Regions from separate parts of the Terribacillus sp. AE2B 122 genome, predicted to be linked through region 2. Evidence: riboswitches for the same ligand, from Rfam matches in the RefSeq annotation. Region 2 holds a riboswitch; each other region holds the start of a gene.
The links. Region 2 has a riboswitch for thiamine pyrophosphate ahead of AE2B122_RS17295 (thiamine phosphate synthase). Riboswitches for the same ligand answer to the same signal wherever they lie in the genome.
Positions count from the first base shown of each region.

Region 1: it holds a riboswitch for thiamine pyrophosphate, as region 2 does, so the genes downstream of both, thiT (energy-coupled thiamine transporter ThiT) here and AE2B122_RS17295 (thiamine phosphate synthase) in region 2, are expected to answer to the same signal.
Region 3: it holds a riboswitch for thiamine pyrophosphate, as region 2 does, so the genes downstream of both, AE2B122_RS17495 (YkoF family thiamine/hydroxymethylpyrimidine-binding protein) here and AE2B122_RS17295 (thiamine phosphate synthase) in region 2, are expected to answer to the same signal.
Region 4: it holds a riboswitch for thiamine pyrophosphate, as region 2 does, so the genes downstream of both, tenA (thiaminase II) here and AE2B122_RS17295 (thiamine phosphate synthase) in region 2, are expected to answer to the same signal.

Region 1 is NZ_LR700955.1:5,905-10,320, reverse strand. It holds gene AE2B122_RS18840 (class I SAM-dependent methyltransferase) at 1-388, opposite strand, end outside; gene AE2B122_RS18835 (hypothetical protein) at 528-884, opposite strand; gene AE2B122_RS18830 (general stress protein) at 1,078-1,428, shown strand; gene thiT (energy-coupled thiamine transporter ThiT) at 1,465-2,031, opposite strand; TPP riboswitch at 2,115-2,214, opposite strand; gene AE2B122_RS18820 (peptide MFS transporter) at 2,423-3,796, shown strand; gene AE2B122_RS18815 (DNA-binding response regulator) at 3,833-4,416, opposite strand, start outside; gene AE2B122_RS18810 (sensor histidine kinase) at 4,416-4,416, opposite strand, start outside.
Region 2 is NZ_LR700950.1:66,566-70,981, reverse strand. It holds gene thiO (glycine oxidase ThiO) at 1-442, opposite strand, end outside; gene AE2B122_RS17295 (thiamine phosphate synthase) at 426-1,043, opposite strand; TPP riboswitch at 1,145-1,256, opposite strand; gene AE2B122_RS17290 (SDR family oxidoreductase) at 1,363-2,145, opposite strand; gene AE2B122_RS17285 (SDR family NAD(P)-dependent oxidoreductase) at 2,172-2,924, opposite strand; gene AE2B122_RS17280 (DinB family protein) at 3,062-3,613, opposite strand; gene AE2B122_RS17275 (NUDIX hydrolase) at 3,610-4,101, opposite strand; partial or broken gene AE2B122_RS17270 (serine hydrolase domain-containing protein) at 4,116-4,416, opposite strand, start outside.
Region 3 is NZ_LR700951.1:166-4,581, forward strand. It holds gene AE2B122_RS17490 (magnesium transporter CorA family protein) at 1-862, opposite strand, end outside; TPP riboswitch at 1,046-1,150, shown strand; gene AE2B122_RS17495 (YkoF family thiamine/hydroxymethylpyrimidine-binding protein) at 1,230-1,838, shown strand; gene AE2B122_RS17500 (ECF transporter S component) at 1,835-2,413, shown strand; gene AE2B122_RS17505 (ABC transporter ATP-binding protein) at 2,410-4,023, shown strand; gene AE2B122_RS17510 (energy-coupling factor transporter transmembrane protein EcfT) at 4,010-4,416, shown strand, end outside.
Region 4 is NZ_LR700947.1:93,217-97,632, forward strand. It holds gene AE2B122_RS14435 (YckD family protein) at 1-44, shown strand, start outside; gene thiM (hydroxyethylthiazole kinase) at 85-885, opposite strand; gene thiD (bifunctional hydroxymethylpyrimidine kinase/phosphomethylpyrimidine kinase) at 869-1,705, opposite strand; gene tenA (thiaminase II) at 1,698-2,396, opposite strand; TPP riboswitch at 2,512-2,612, opposite strand; gene splB (spore photoproduct lyase) at 2,673-3,701, opposite strand; gene AE2B122_RS14460 (transcriptional regulator SplA domain-containing protein) at 3,694-3,939, opposite strand; gene AE2B122_RS14465 (methyl-accepting chemotaxis protein) at 4,130-4,416, opposite strand, start outside.

The sequences.
Region 1 (4,416 bases), on a different contig from region 2:
GATCTCTGCTGTAGCCGAGAGCTACCATAATACCCTTTTCAATTGTAACTCTGTACATTTCCTGTGCTGCAAGCTCGGGGTCATCTGTATTATCCAACACAAATGCTGCAAGACCTCGTTGGAAGGATGCGTCGGGGAAATTCAGCCTGCCTAATCCGCTAGGCATCCGGTCGATATTCGCCAGCGTTTCCTCCTCTGCACGAAGGGCTAATTCTTCTAATAAAGTTTCGTCTTTCTCCAGGGCTGTGACGCGATCTTTTGTTTTATGTGCGATAGGAATAACCAGTTCCCCATTTCCAGCACCAAAGACTATCACTTTTTCTCCGCCTTCTATTTCCAACAGCTCCACCACTTCTGCTGCGGAAACTTCTGTTGTTTTATTCGCCATACAACTCTCTCCTTTTGAATCAATTAGTTCTGTATTGCCCTCCCAATGCGAAAGCTAAACGTATCTTCCCTATGCTCTCACGCATTAACATTTTCTATCCTGAATCTAAAAAGGACAGCTGATCCATTCAGCTGTCCTTTCAACTCGTATATTTGCCCGTTTGAATTTTGCGGTCAATAAAGTAACATAGATCTCCTATTTTCGGAAAGCGTTCAAATTCCATATTAGCAGGATTCTCTGCATCAACCAGCGGGATATCCCAATAACGCAGCAATTCATAATAACTTCTCAAAAATAGCTCGCGATTACCATTATATATTTCAGACAAATCAGAAGCTGTCGTTTTGAAAGCATATTCAGGAAGTACATTCTCCGTATGTTTATCTATATATTTAACGACAGTAAGATAGATTTCGTATTCGATGCCTTTCATTTTGGCGACCTGACATAAACATTTCTTAGTTTTAACTTGATCCATATCAATAATATCTGCCATATTGTTTCCTCCTCACCCGGACTGGAAACCTCAATTTACATTCAGTTTATCACAACACACAGCGTCTGTATGCCGATTTTCAGATAAATAGTCATACTATATTGAATTTTTGTAACTATTATTGTTGGTTTTATTTTCTAGCCAGCGGGTAGATATTTAGTACATCAAATTAGCTTAAAAAGGAGAATTCAACATGAAACCATATTTAAAAGAGTACACAAACGATGAAAAGCTGCAAGAAGACATTCAACTTTTAAGCACAAAAGGCGTAAACAAAGATAACATCTATGTATTGTCACATGATGATGACAGAACGAAACGTGTATCCAGTAAAGTGGATGCCAATACGATTGGATTATCCGAGATGGGAGCTAAAAGTGCTGTAGGCAGCATGTTCAGTAAACAAGGTGATGAACTACGTGCGAAATTGAAGGAAATCGGTTTTTCTCAGGAAGAAGCTGAGGATTTTGAAGAGGATCTCGATGAAGGGAAAATCTTCTTGATTGTCACAGAAACAGACAACGTCGAAGGCTTGCTAATCTAAATGGAAAGGCACTGTCCAATGAGACAGTGCCTTTTTTTATTTCTTTGGTAAGATAAGTTTCGGTTGAGCCAAAACCAAAATCAGAATAACAATAATGCTGGCTATAAAGCTTGGCAGCAAGTAGGAGCCATTATATATAAGCGAGTATGCCCAAACCGTTTGTCCAGGAGCAGCTGCAGATCCGAAAAAGACCATTCCTCCTACAAAATGCGCAGCGAACCGCCCGATACTGCCAATCAATGTTCCGATGATTAAGAATCCAATAAGCTTAGTTCGGTTATTTTCTTTTGCCGCTTTACGCGCTGGACCAGCTGTTACAGCTGCCAGTCCAACTAAAGTGAAGGCCAAAGGATAATCTAAAAAACCTTGGACAACATGTATTATATAAGGGCCGGTGACTAACTGCAGCAATCCTACAACTAACCCTGTTGTAAGTCCGCCTTTCCACCCCCAGCGAAATGCCATTAAGAATATCGGAACCATTTGCAAGGAGATACTGCCTCCCTGCGCCCATGCTTTGAATGAGAATAAGTCCAGTACGAATGCGAGTGCGGCAAATATTGCCACCTCTACTAAAAATAAAACCTTGCTTCTTGATTGCATATTTTTTCTCCCCTAATAAAGAATGCAACAAAAAAACAATGCTGCAGAGGGATCTCTTCCGATGGCCCAAAGTGCATTGTTTCCCATCAAAGAAGCTACATCCCTACGCGAGTGCTAACTCACAGGTTCGAAGGGTCTGGACATATGTCCATCTCAGCCGAAATGGCTCCCCCTGCAGGCTTATTTGTACCGTTTTGTTTTCTGTTGTCTATCCATTATATAGAAAATTGATAGCGCTAGCAAGAAATATTAATATTTCCTTTAGATGAAATATTACCCAAGTGCTAATTTTAGCAATTTTATTACTTTTACTTCATCTAACGAAATTGTTTGAATTCGAGAAAAACTATGACGTATAATGGACAATGTTCTAAAAAAGGGAGGATTCAAAATGGATACACCAGCTACAATCCCACAAGGGAAGAAGCATCCAAAGGGATTGTATCTTCTCTTCTTCACAGAAATGTGGGAAAGATATAGCTACTATGGCATGCGTGCTGTACTGATGCTTTACTTAACTGCTGCAGCTATTAGCGGTGGATTAGGAATGAATACGCAACAAGCCGCAATAATTTATGGTTTGTACACAGGAATTATCTACTTCACACCAATTATCGGTGGTTACTTGACTGACAAGTATATCGGCCTGCGTACTGCTATCACTATTGGTGGCGTAACGATGGCGATCGGAGATTTCACAATATTCCTATTCAACAATCAGTGGGGATTATACATCGGTATGTTGTTCCTCATACTTGGTAACGGGTTCTTCAAACCGAATATCTCAACACATGTTGGTGAGTTGTATCACCCGATGGATAAACGTAAAGATGCTGCATTCACCATCTTCTACATGGGCATCAACATCGGTGCATTCTTCTCTCCTCTAATTGCAGGATTTCTTGCAGAGGATCTTTTCCATACGACTGATGCTGCCGGTATCGAACACTTTGGCTTCAAATGGGCCTTCTTGGCATCTTCCATTGGTATGGTCATCGGCCAATTGATCTTCAGCACTTTGGGTAAGAAATATTTAGGTGATATCGGAACAAAACCTGCGCGATCTAATATTTCTGCTGATGGCGTTCCAGCCAAAATGACTGCTGCTGACAAGAAACGTACAGGTGCAGTATTAATTTTAGCTGTATTCATCATTTTCTTCTGGGCTGGCTTCGAACAAGCAAGTACTTCCCTAACACTATATACGAGAGATTTTATTGATCGAAACATTGGCGGTTACACTATACCAGTTTCCTGGTTCCAATCAGTGAACCCACTGTTCATTGTCATCCTTGCACCAATCATATCTGCTATTTGGCTGAAATTGAGTAAATCAAAACGTGGAGATTTTCGGACAACGACAAAAATGTCCATGGGTATGATTCTATTAGGATTAGGATTTATGATCTTAGTTCCAGCAGTACTATATACAGGCAGTGACGAAGGGGATATTGTTCATAGAGCTAATATTCTATTCATCGTCTTCACCTACCTGTTCCACACATTAGGTGAACTATGTTTATCACCTGTTGGTCTATCGATGGTAAGCCGAGTAGCACCAGTGAAAATTGCTTCTCTATTGATGGGTGTCTGGATGGCCGCAACTGGTATTGCCAGCCTTATCGCTGGACAGCTTGCTGCATTGACAGAATCACTCGGTTATGTAGAGATTTTCAGTATAATCGGTGCAGTCGCTATCGTAGTAGGTCTAATCCTTCTAGCTGTTTCCAAGAAACTGCAATCCATGCTGGATGCACGAGACTAAACCTAAAAGCACAGTTCCTTACGGGAGCTGTGTTTTTTATATGTATTCCTTCTCTTTCGCTATGTAGACTGCTTGTGAACGGTTCTGTGCTCCCAGCTTATCCAGAAGTTCCGAAAAATAGTTCCGGATGGTGCCTGGTGACAAAAATAGTTCAGCTGCTATTTGTTTTGTTGAGAAGCCTTTTTCCGCAAGAGAAAGGATTTTCATTTCTCGTTCACTTAGCGGGTTATCAACGCCTTGTACAAATTGATACGTTATCTCTGGACTAATTACCGTGCGTCCGTGATATACAATATCCCTCACTGCATGAGCCAGTTGCTCACTTGGCGTATCCTTCAGCAAATAACCCTCAACCTTCATTTTCATAGCTTCTTTAACATAAGCAGCCGTAGAAAAGGTGGTAAGCAGCAGCACCTTCTCTTTACGGCTGTTTTGCCGCATTTGCTTGACCACTTCCAAGCCATCATATTTAGGCATTTCAATATCGAGGATTAGTAAATCGAAAGTTTGCGTTTGAAGTGCTTGCAATACTTCCTCACCATTGGCAGCTTGTTTGATGACAACGAAATCTTCTTCAAGATCGAGCATTGTCGCCATGGCACCTCGAAGCATATTCTGAT
Region 2 (4,416 bases):
CATGCACATCTTCTGCCATATGAACAGCACCTGAAACTGATTCTGACAATCCGGGTACTTTCTTTAACGCAGTTGCACGATCCAGCCATGTTACACCTTCCAACGAAGCTAACGGAGACATTATTGTTTCTCCTTCTGTATAAACAAGCTGTAATAAACCACCTGTACGACGTTCCATATCTATCCCTGTCAGGGAGCGAATATCCGCTTCCGCTTGTTCATAAAGCCTTTGGCTAGTACGGGCAAAGGGATAAAGTGAAGCACCGAATTCCTTATACTCAGAATGGGCGCCTAACATACCAGCTGCAGCTTGCGTCGAGCCTGATCCCACTTGGCCCGCTTCCAGCAAATCAACTTGATGGCCCGCCTTTGCTAAATAATAAGCGATTGCGCTGCCGATGATACCTCCTCCAACAATTGCTACTTCACTGAATCTCTTCAAGACGCAGACACTCCTCCCTTAAATTCTTCACGGCATCAAGCGGATCTTTCTCTGAAAAGATACCACTCATAACAGCAACCCCATCTAAATCAAGCGCTTTCAAATAGACTAATCGTTCTACATCGATTCCTCCTATTCCATACAAGGGAGTTCGGATGTTCTGACGAATATATCCTAAATTGGATAAAGGCTGCGGGGATTTCCCTTTCTTACTGGCTGTTGGAAAACAATGCCCGTATAGCGCGTATACAACTCCGGCTGCCTCCGCCTGTACTGCTTCTTCAAGTGAATGAACAGGAGCACCAATCCGCAAATCAGGATACAGCTTTTTCAATTCTTCCAGCGGAAGACCATGACCCGGTATATGCACTTGCCTCAAGCCAAGCAACGAAGCTGTGTCCACTCGGTCATTAAGCCAAAGCTTGTTTGCTGGCAGCCCTTCCGCCAAAAGCTCCTTACAGAGTTGGTACACTTCACCAGCAGACTTTCGTTTCTCCCTGATCTGCACATGATCGACAAAAGGGTGTATCTCAAGCAAGATACGCAGCAAGTCTCCTGCCTCATGTGCATCATCAGTTACTGCCATCAATTTGATTGCCATCACCTCCTGTATACGAACAGGCCGGACATACAAAAAACACCACTCCCTAAAGGAAAGTGGTGTGAAACTTGCGAATAAATACATCCAAAAAAAGCATGTAAACTCGAGTGTCTACACTTTCCTACGCAGGTCCGAACCTGTTCAGGTTATGAGGGTTTAAAGAGTCACTACTCTTAATCTCAGCCCTTATAAAGGGATCCCCTAGTGTGAATCATTATGAACTTACCCACATCGTAACATAAATAGCATTTTATGCAAGATTTTGATTATAGAAAAAAGACCATCTGGTAAATTCCAGATGGTCTTTTCAGCGCTTGACTTAGTATTTATAAGATTGTCCGCCATCAATTGGTATAACAGTAGCATTGATGAAGTTTGCTTGATCGGAAAGAAGGAATGCAACAAGATAACCGACTTCCTCTGGCTTACCAAAACGTTTCATCGGGTTAACGCTGACGAATTCTTTTCCTGCCTCTTCCCAGTTTTCTCCGCCAAGCTGACGAAGGGAACCTTCAACCATTGGTGTCATGATGGCACCTGGTGCAATGGCTTTAATGCTTACACCGAATTGCCCGTATTCGATACCGGAGTTTTTAGTAAGACCTACTACACCATGCTTACTTGCTGCATAGCCGGACTGGTTACCGATTCCGCGGATACCACCTACAGAAGCTGTATTTACTACAGAACCATGACCTTGCTCTTTCATTACTTTCAATACGTGACGCATGCCGTAGAAAACACCATTCAAGTTAATGTTCACAACGCGGTCGAATTCATCCACAGGGTACTCTTCTGTTAGATTCTGTGTTCCTTCCACACCAGCGTTGTTGAAGAAACTATCGATCTTACCAAACTGATCAATTGTTTGTTTTACATACGCCTCAACTTCCGGCTCGTTTGCACAGTTTGCCACAATTGTAAGGACCTCTGCTTCAGGTGCTACTGCAAGAACTTCCTGCTTTGTCTCTTCCATTCCTTTTTCACTCAAGTCAACAAGGGAAAGTTTTGCACCTTCTTTTGCTACTTGCAAAGCTGCTGAGCGGCCTAACCCAGAACCGCCACCTGTAATCAATACTACTTTATCTTCAAAACGTTTCATGGAAATCTCTCCTTTTATAGTCATGTTTAAATTGCAGTAAATCCGCCATCGATTGGTACAACTACACCGTTAATATATGGTGCTTTACCAGTCAATAGGAATGTGACAAGCTCTGCCACTTCCTCCGGCTGGCCAAGACGCTTTTGCGGAATTGGTTCCGTCGCATTCTTGAACGCATCTGGATTCTTTTCCTTATATTCTCGAACCATCGGCGTCTCTGTCGTACCTGGAGCTATTGCATTTACCACAATGCCTTGCTCGGCATACTCAGCAGCCAATGTTTTTGTAATCCCAACCATTGCATGCTTCGTCGCAGAATATGTACCAACTGTCGCTTGGCCAACAACACCCGCTGTGGATGACGTGTTGACGATTCGACCACCGCCATTAGCAAGCATTACTTCCAATACATATTTCAAACCATAAAGGGCGCCATTCAAATTAATTCCTAATACCATATCGATCTGCTCGATTGTATTATCCACAAATTTTACCCCAGGGCCAGAAATACCTGCATTATTATAAAACATATCTATAGTGCCAAATGCCTCGACCGTTTTATCCACATAATGTTTCACTTCTTCAGCTTTGCTGACGTTCGCTTTTACAAAAATAGCTCTTGATCCTTTTTCTTCTACCAAGCGAACTGTTTCTTCACCAGCTGCCTCAGATACGTCAACAACGCTGATTGCAATACCTTCTTCAGCCAGTCGCAATGCTGCAGCTTGTCCAAGTCCGCTGCCCCCTCCAGTGATGACTGCAACTTTCTGCTCACCCATAAGCAAAGCCCCCCTAAGTATGTAGAAATAGGTTTATTTACCTACCCCTATGTAAAAGCTTACACCTACAATGAAAATTCAGTCAAGCGAGTTGCAATGGGACAGAATCATTTATTACACATATAAGATTAATATGTTCAATAATTCAATTTGTAATACTTTCGGCAGAGGCGGAAGTGGTGTTGCTCATGAATTCCTATTAAGTGAATGCTTTGAATCAAGTTGGGGTAATGGGCGAGTGGATCAGGGTAGCGGATGTTTCCGGCAATATTGCTTTCTATACCGGAAACCACCCTTTTGAATTGAAATGTTTCATTATGCAGATCTTGCTTTAACTGTTTAAATTGTATCTTTCTTTCTATATTCTTCGGCGGTAGTAGAATGGAAGGTGCTTTCATCGGTTTTCCATGTTTTTCTCGATATGCCTTATAGATATCTTCTATCTCTGTTTTATAGGGCGTGCGCCTACATGCTTTACTGAATGGCTTACCAACCGGGATATAGAACTTATTCAGCTGTCTGAATCGGTTAAGGAGCAAATACAGATGGTAATATGTTTCACCAATGGACCATTTGTCCGGTTGAGGCCGCATCCATTCTTTATTTCTGTATTCCTGAATATCTTCATCAAACTTTTTTCTTTGCAGATAGATCGTATCAAAATGATCCTGCATATAGCTGCTTTTCATTCCGCCTCCACAAAGATTTTCTCTTTATGAATCAGATGCACTGGTACAGATGGCAAATTGACTAGCTTTTTTCGCAGGAAATCAGGTTTTAGAGAGATTGCCTCGATTCTTTCCAAGGGAATCCATTCGTAAATAAAATCCCCAGAAACATGAGAAAAAGCCTCTCCATTCCCCTGAAGTTTATTTTCTACATCTTTAATCAAATAAATAAAACTGTACTCATGGAAGGGATAATCTCGATACGCGAAAAAATTCTCCACAACCCATAGCAGCCGATCTGCCTTAACAGAAATGCCAAGTTCCTCTTCGAATTCTCGCTCCACGGCATGAGCTGAATCTTCTCCAAGCTGGATTCGCCCGCCAATCAGCGTCCAGAATGGGTCTTTTTTGTTCTTATGCAGCAGCACATGATTATCTTTCACAATTATGCCAGCAGACCGGCAATTCAGCATCTGTTCTCCTAAATCAATGGTCAAATCCTGTGTCATCTACTTCTTGTCTCCTATTCTTCAATTGCTTGTACCATATAATAAGGGCCGGCACCGTGGTTTGAAGGTACAACTACCTTTCGTTTAGACTCTGGATAATAAGCAGCATGGAAACTTACACCTGGATCGAATCCGACAACATAATACTTCTTGATATTTCCTGCGTCTTTTTTGATTCAGATGCCATATCCGTAAGACGTTTCCTCATCCACTTTGACATGCGGCTTCAGCAGCTCCTCGGTAAGTTCTGCGTTCAGCAGCTTATGCTGAGTTAATGCATCCCAGAAACGCGCCATATCAGAAGCACTCACATAC
Region 3 (4,416 bases), on a different contig from region 2:
GAGTGGAAATGAGGATTAAAATCAGAGCTCCGGCATACCCGAATTTCCATTTTAATTCCGGCATATTATCAAAGTTCATGCCCCATAATGCACCAAGCGCCATGACAGGAGTAAAAAGCACAGTCATGACAGTAAGTGTCTTCATAATTTCATTGCCTCTAAAAGAAGATACAACATCTTCAAAATCAATCAAGCCTCTGATTTCTTCTTCATAAGCTCGAACAAGATTCTGACAGCGTTCAAAACGATAGTTTGTCCGCTTAAAATGTACATTCTGCGTATATTTCTCCCCAAATGCTTCAATAACGCCTGTCTTAACCTCTATGAAAGGTATCAGAAAGTTCTTCCATACTAATATCTCATGTCGGTTTTCAGCAATTTTATTAAGCAGCTTTGTATCATTATTCTCTTTTACCTGCCAAAGTAAATCCTTTAATCTGACTTCGTATTGATCAATTTTATGTAGAAAAGCTGAAATTATTTCCCCCATGAGGATCATAAACCCCTCAATCGCATTGTTCGCATTTTGCATTTTAGCTAGAATTTCATTTTTTGACGTTGTCGGCAATAGTTTAAAATCAAGTGCTGTTGTTAATAACATATTCTCTCTCACAAAGAAGTGAAACAGATGTTTTTCTTCTTTCTTGTCTGCTTCTTGTACATATATGAGCGAGCCCCAAAGAGCGAGAGAGTACTCATTAGTCGTCTCCATTTGCAAACTATTCGTATCAGAAGTATGTATATGTTGTACCCATGGTATGTGCATTGTGTAGGCGTTTAACTCGTCTTTTCTTTCTTTATCCACTTTCTCATCTAGCTGAAGCCACTCCCACGCATTACCCGAAAAAGCGTGCTTCTCCATGTTATCCCCTCCATCTTTTCATTCTTGTACTATTTCCCTTAAGTCTTGCAGGATAATCCTTTGCACTCTCGCCGATTAAAGACTCGTTTCTAATCCTTGAGAAGTAAGAAATCAGAATCTTTCAGTAGGAAACCCTTTACAAATCCAGCTATCTTTTTTACTATAGAGCTATCAATTGCATAAGCGACGCACTGGGGGAGCTGGTAACGGCTGAGAGGAATCATGTGATTCTGACCCTTTGAACTCGATCTGGATAATACCAGCGTGGGGAAGTGCAGCCAGAATTGTCCTATTCTTTTTGTATATTCTGCGACTGCGCCCTATGGTGCCGTCGCTTTTTATATGCAAAAAAATAGGAGGAATCATTATGGAAATACAAAATTATTGCGGAACTAGCCGGATTGCCGGCTGCAGTTTTTCGGTTTATCCGATGGCAGACAGATTCAAAGAAATCATTCTAGAGGCGCTGAGAACCGTAGATACGTCAAAAGTTTGGATTGAGACCGACGATGTCACAACATTAGTGCGTGGGAGAATTCCGCACGTATTTGATGTCACCTCTGCTATTTTCTTAGCAGCAGCTAAAGATGGTGATCATGTTGTGTTCAATGGTACATATTCCATTGGATGTCCCGGTGATTCTACTGGGGATGTCTATATGGCCGAGGACGAAACAAAGCTGAACCTTCCGAATGTAAAAGATATAAAGCTTGAGACAGCTTCCAAATTCTCGCTATATCCTTTGGGCGGCGGAAATTATATGGATACCATCTACAGTCAAATTGAAAACATGCGTTCCCACGGAATAACTGTTTCCAAGTCTCATTATTCCACTCGCCTTGATGGCAATAGTATTGATGTTTTTGAAGGTTTGGAGCATGTCTTTACTGAAACTGAAAACTCAGGTTCATCCCATACAGTTATGACAGTGACAATGTCAGCTAACAGTCCATCTGCAAAGGGTGGAATCAAATGAAAAACTGGAGAATGAAAGATATAGTCGTCATGGCAGCGCTCGCTGTCGTGTTCGGCATTGTTTATCTCCTATTCCTGCCAGTCAACGTCGTCATGATGGGACTAATCGGACCGATCGGAACTGATATAATCTTCGGGGTATGGTTCCTTGTCTCGATCGTAGCTGCTTATATCATCCAAAAACCCGGTGTTGCTCTTGTCTCGGAAACGATTGCCGGCGTTGTCGAAGTGCTGATTGGCAGCAGTGTCGGACCTATCGTTATTCTCTCTGCTGTCGTACAAGGTCTTGGAGCTGAAGCAGCATTTGCCCTGACACGCTATCGTTCTTATCATGTTCTTGTATTAATGGGTGCTGGTATTGGGGCTGCCATTACAAGTTTCATCTGGGGTTATTTCCGAGGTGGTTTTGTAGCTCTTGACCCTTCTTACGTTGTGCTTATGCTTGTTGTACGAATCATCAGTGGAGCTGTTATAAGTGGTTTGATCGGCAAAGCAATCAGTGAGGCGCTGGCGAAAACTGGCACATTGACGAGCTTCCCGCTCGGTAAAACATATCGCCAGCGAAAAGCAGGATGACACAGCACCTACTGGAAGTTGACCAACTGACCGTCACATTTGAGGAAGAGAGCACCCCTACCTTAGATGATTTGAGTTTTACGGTTCAAGAAGGAGACAGCATACTCCTGCTGGGACCAAGCGGGTCTGGAAAGAGCACCCTCACATACTGTTTAAACGGGTTGTATCCAAAAGAACTGGATGGGAAGATGAGCGGTAGTATCTGCTTCGCAGGATCCATGATCGAGGATTTCAAAAGCGGAAAAATCAATTTAGAGGTTGGAACTGTATTTCAGGATCCAGAAACGCAATTCTGTATGCTGACAGTAGAGGATGAAATTGCCTTCGGCTTAGAAAATAAGAAAATATCTCCGGATTTGATGGAGTCAGAAATCGATCGAGTCCTCTCCCTTGTCGGTTTGCAGCATCGGAGAAAAGATCAAATCCATACCCTTTCCGGCGGGCAGAAACAGAAGCTGGCACTTGCAGCAGTTCTGGCACTGGAGCCTCGGTTGCTCATTTTAGATGAACCGACAGCTAATCTGGATCCGGCTGCGAGCAAGGACCTTGTTGAAACAATCCGTCACCTAAAAGAAGAGCAGGAGATCACACTTCTGATTATTGAGCACAACATTGACTACTGGCTGCCTATTATTAACCGGACGATGCTGCTGGACCAAGATGGATCATTATTCTTTGACGGAGACTTGAGTGAGGCAGTAAACATGTATGACGAGGAGCTACAGCAGCGCGGCATTTGGCTGCCAGAAGCAGCTCTTCTTGCCAAGCAAGCACAGCTTCCAAAGCCCTGGCCGCTTACAATTGACCTTCTCCCTCCTGATTTGCAGTTTCAGACGAAAACTTCAGAGGTTTTGCAGAAGAAAGAGCAAATCATTCAAGTGGAGAATGCTGTTTTTCGCAATAAAGAAAAGGTCTTGCTGGATATCCCTGCTCTTACTATTAAGCACGGAGAATTCCTGGCTATTACAGGGAAAAACGGCAGCGGAAAGACGCTTCTTTCCCGGCAAATTACTGGATTGCTGAAGCCCACAGCCGGAGATATCGAAGTTCTCGGAAAGAAGTTACGTCGTTGGAAAACAAATGAACTCTACCAGCAAATCGGTTATGTATTTCAAAATCCTGAGCATCAGTTTCTTACAGACTCTGTTTGGAATGAAATCGCCTTCGGACAGGCAGTAAACGCGGATGAAATTCAGAGGGTCTTGGAGGATATCCAGTTAGCTGCACAAGCCGATAAGCATCCATTCACCTTGAGCCAAGGTCAAAAACGACGGCTCAGTGTATCGACCATGCTTGTTCAAAAGCCTCAACTGCTCGTGCTTGATGAACCAACATTCGGTCAAGACAGCCATACTACTGAAGTACTGATGGATTTAATCTGGAGACATCATCAACGCGGGTGCACCATTGTCATGATTACACATGATATGGAACTGGTCGATCGTTTTGCTTCGCGCGTGTTGATTGTGGATCAAGGGCGTATAGTAGCAGATGACCAGCCTGCAGGAATTTGGAAGAGAAAAGATCTGTCAGACTATGGACTCTCCCTTCCCGCAAAAGAAGCTTATAATAAGCGGACACAGGAGAACAGTCTCTATGCATCATATTAATCCTAGCATCAAAGCAGGGACAGTGACGATAGCTGCGATCGTCATTGCTTTCCTCTTTGATCCATTGGCACTGCTTTTATACATTGGCTGGACGATTGCCGTTACATTGCTGTTTGGAAAGGTGCAAATCAAGAAGTATCTTCTATATCTGCTCCCTTTCACCCTTTTCGCAGTCGGCATGCTTGTGTCAACACTGCTGTTTGCAAAGACACCGGAGAATCCCTCCATCACGCAGCAGTTCCTCCTTTGGGAGCTACCGAGAGAAACCGTGCAAGATGCACTAGCCTTGGCTATCCGTGTATTCAGCTATAGCACGCTGTCCTTGCTATTTGTCCTGACGACAGATAAAGTGGCGTTTATTTTAAGTCTGATTCAACAGTGCCGTGTTTCACC
Region 4 (4,416 bases), on a different contig from region 2:
CAAAGCCACATCGGCATGGCCCTCACCCTCATCCAGAAAAGTGACATCCTACAATCAGCAGACATACTTCTGCTGATTGTTTCTTTATACTTCTAATTCGAATTGTTCCACTTTTTCCGAATCAATTGCTTGATCTCCTAACAAATAAAGCTGATCCAGAAAAGCGATCTGAAAGCTTCCTGGAGCTTTTGCTGTCTTAGCTGCTTCCTCTGCTGCAATACCATAGAAACAAAGGGCACCGATGCATGCTTCCAGTACATTGTCTGCCGCTCCCGCACATGCTGCCACAACGGCACCAAGCAAGCAGCCAGACCCTGTTATGTTACTGAGCATCTCATGTCCATTAGCAATACTATACGTATGGTTCCCATCCGAAAGGATATCTATTTTCCCTGTTGCAATCACAATCGTATTCAATTCTCTGGCCAGCTGCTGAACAACTCTTGGTGAAATACCATCCTCGGATCCATCTACACCTTTCACTTTGACTGATGTACCGCCAAGAACAGAGATTTCACCTGCGTTTCCGCGAATGACCGTTACATCCACCTCCGCCAAAATGCGGCGGGCCGTTTCTGTCCGATAGGCTGTGGCGCCCACTCCGACAGGATCGAAAATCACTGGTATCCCGAGTCTATTCGCTTCCTTACCGGCTAAAATCATCGCTTCTACATCTGCTGCGGAAAGTGTGCCGATATTCAATAGGAGGGCCTGTGCATGCTGAACCATCTGCGCTGCTTCTTCCTTAGCTGACGCCATCACCGGGGAAGCACCAAGTGCAATCAAACCATTCGCTGTAAAATTAATCACAACATCATTCGTAATGCAGTGAATCAAAGGGTTTGCTTCCCAAACTAGCTTTATCACATCAGTATACTTCATCATGCTGTTCCTCCTGAACTGGCACACCTTGCAGGCGGTATCCCCAGTGATTTGTCGGACCATTTCCTTTTCCGAGCTGAAGCGAATACGAAATCGCATCTGTTACAAAATCCTTACCGATCCTGACTGCTTCTTGCAGAGATCTTCCTTTAGCCAGTTCTGCGGTTATAGCTGCCGAATAAGTGCATCCAGTACCATGAGTATGCTTTGTCTGAATACGTTCGGCAGTGTAGGCCGTGAAGCTGCTTCCATCGTAGAGCCAATCTGCTGCAGATGTTCCTTCCATATGACCGCCTTTTATCAAGACAGCTTTGGCCCCATACTCCCGGACGATTATTTTTCCTGCTGCTTTGATGCTTTTTTCATCTACGATATGAATTCCCGTAAGTTCTTCCGCTTCCGGAATATTCGGTGTAATAAGTGCTGCTAGCGGAACAAGATGCGTCTTCAGTGCATCTCGTGAATCCTCTCCCATAAGTGCATGCCCACTTTTAGCATACATAACAGGATCCATCACATATACACCTTTTGTTTTACTCAAAACAGCAGCGATGCAGCGCATCATCTCTTCTGATGCAATCATTCCTGTTTTTACCGCAGCAGGGGTGATATCTGAGAAGATTGATTCCAGCTGTTGTTCAAGAAATTCGACTGGAACATGATGAACTGCCTGCACTCCTAGCGTGTTTTGGGCAACGAGGGAGGTGACCACACTCATTCCGTATACGTCACGCTCCTGAAAAGTCTTCAGATCCGCCTGAATTCCTGCTCCTCCTGACGGATCAGTTCCGGCTATTGTCAAAGCGCTCTTGATATCAGGCATGAACGGACGCCCCTTTCAATGGGATCATCCAGTCCTGCTGAGTAGCGGCCATCTCCCAGAAACTATGCTCCAGCATACAGCTTTTAAGAAAAGCTTTCCGCGCACGTTCTTTTGCAGCAGATCCCGCTGTCTCGGCCCACTTATCCAGTCGCTTGCTAAGCTCTGCTGTCACATCCGGCATACCATCTTCCCTGCTGCTATAAAACTGAATCCACTCCAAGAACGGATTGGATTCGTCGGGTGCCTTCGTTTCGATAATATGAGCTGCCAGCGCTTGATACGTCCATGGACAAGGGAGAAGCGCTGCCATCAGCTCGCCGATGTCTCCTTGTACAGCACTGTTCATCATATGTGAAATATAATGGTCAGCAGCAGGCGGTGGTGTCATGCGCTGCAAGTCCTCGTATCGCACGCCCGCCACCTTGCAAAAGACATTATGCGGATGAATCTCGCTATGCAGGACAAAATGAATTTGGGACTGATAAAACTCCATCTCTTCACGCGTTTCGCATTTGCTGACTGCCAAGCCGTAGATACGGGCAAATGCGGTCAAATACTCATAGTCAGCTTTCACATAATGGATCAATGCCTCACGCGGCACATAGCCATTCGCAACTCCTTCTACGAAAGGATGTGCATAGATCGCTTCGAAAATCGGGTTTGCTTCTTCTCTCAATTGTGCAGAAAACATGTTTTCTCCTCCTATTGGAGAAAGCCCCGTCGGAAAGGGTGATTGGCGCCGGCCATATAAAAAAGCCGCTCCAGAAGTATGGAGCGACTCGTATAGTCAAGTGTTCAGAAAATACACGAATCCGGCTCCACTTCCCTACGCTGGTGTTAACCAGATCAGGTTCAAAGGGATAAAGATTACTCTTATCTCAGCCAAATGGCACCCCTAGTGGACTTCCTCAAAATTCAATTGTCCCCTTAACTATCACATGCACAGATGTGATTGTCAACCAATGAATCACGTGAAATATTCAATTCTGGATTGCGGGAACATTTTATAGATTGTGCTTCCTATTACATCCTTAATTTCTTCTTGCTCTTCATTCTGGTAGACGTATTTTCCGATACCATAGCGCCCCCATTTATATTTCCGTTTGCTTTCATCCAGCTCAAGCTTCGACATCGGATAATTTTTCTCGATAACGCGCTTTGCTGGCTTCGTGAATCGATGCTGAATCAATTCGAAGGTTAAGTTCTTTTTGGCATGTTCAGGCAAAGCTGCTTCAAGATGTTCGAGCATTTCCGGATAGCCCGTCTGCCAGCCGTCATGCAGATAAATCGGAGCGACGATGAATCCAAGTGGATACCCGGCCTCGGCTACCTTCACCGCAGCTTCGATGCGATCTTTCAATCTGGAGGTGCCTGGCTCGAAGTATTTGATCACATAATCATCATTAATGCTGAAGCGGAATCGCGTCCGTCCCTGATGGTCTGCGTCCAACAAATGATCCACATGAGCGAATTTCGTTACAAAGCGCAGTTGTCCGTGCTTGGAGCGGCCGAAATATTCAATCGCATGTTTCAACGTGTGCGTCAGATGATCAATACCAACGATATCTGATGTACAGGAAGCCTCAAACCGTGTTTCTTCTGGCGCTCTTTCCTGCATGTACTGCTCAGCTGCATCAAATATTTCATCTGTATTTACATACGTGCGGATATAAGGTTTGGATCCCATCGTCGTTTGCAGGTAACAATAATGACAATGCCCCATGCAGCCTGTCGCAAATGGAATAGCATATTCTGCTGAAGGTTTGGATGTATCGAATTTCAGAGTTTTACGCACACCTACAACTAACGTTGATTTGGCGGTACGGTACTTCTGGAAATCATTATCGCCCGGTAGATTACGTACCTGGTTGTGGGAAGTTGTTTCACGTATTTCTACTCCCATGTCCTGGAACTTGTTCTTCAGCTTCACTCCAAGCGGGTATTCCAATGCTCGAGGCTCTATATACACAAGCTGCGGCACAAACGGCTTAACCATAATAACCACCATCGGCTAAGCCAAAAGCGGACACATATGCTTCTTCCGCCTCTCCGAGATCCTGATAAACCGCCACCTCATCATTGAGCGGATAATAGGTTTCATACACAAACAAGGCCAGTTCACCTGGCTTTTCCGGGTTATGGACGACCGCCGCTTCCTGTATATTGGCTACTCCCTGTGCATGGGGATTGCGGATAATTACATAGACGATTTCTCCTGCTTGAAAAGCATCCATTTCATTGCCTCCTTTGTACATACTGCGACTAGTATGCACGGCTTGGATGAAAACAATGTAAAAAAATGAACCCTTTTCCAGGAAGTATACGTCTACTTCTTAGAGGAGGGTTCAAATGTGAAATGGATGATATACGTTTTTCTGTTATTAATCTTATCCTTTATCGGTTACTATCTGCTAGTCAATTAACTTACACCCTAAAGCGAGCAATTGCGGTTTGGAGCTCCTCTGCCATAAATGCAAGTGAACTGGATGATGCAGCTATTTCCTGCATGGCTGCGAGCTGCTGCTCTGTCGCAGCTGACACACTTTCCGTTGAAGCTGCTCCTTCTTCTGCTACCTCGTTCACATCACCAAGTGACATATTGACTGAATCCGTGCCTTTAATCATACCTTCCAGCGCGACTCTCACCTCACGGAATTCATCAACCAAACCAGCTACTGCAGTTTCAATCTGATGGAAAGAACCGCCAGCTT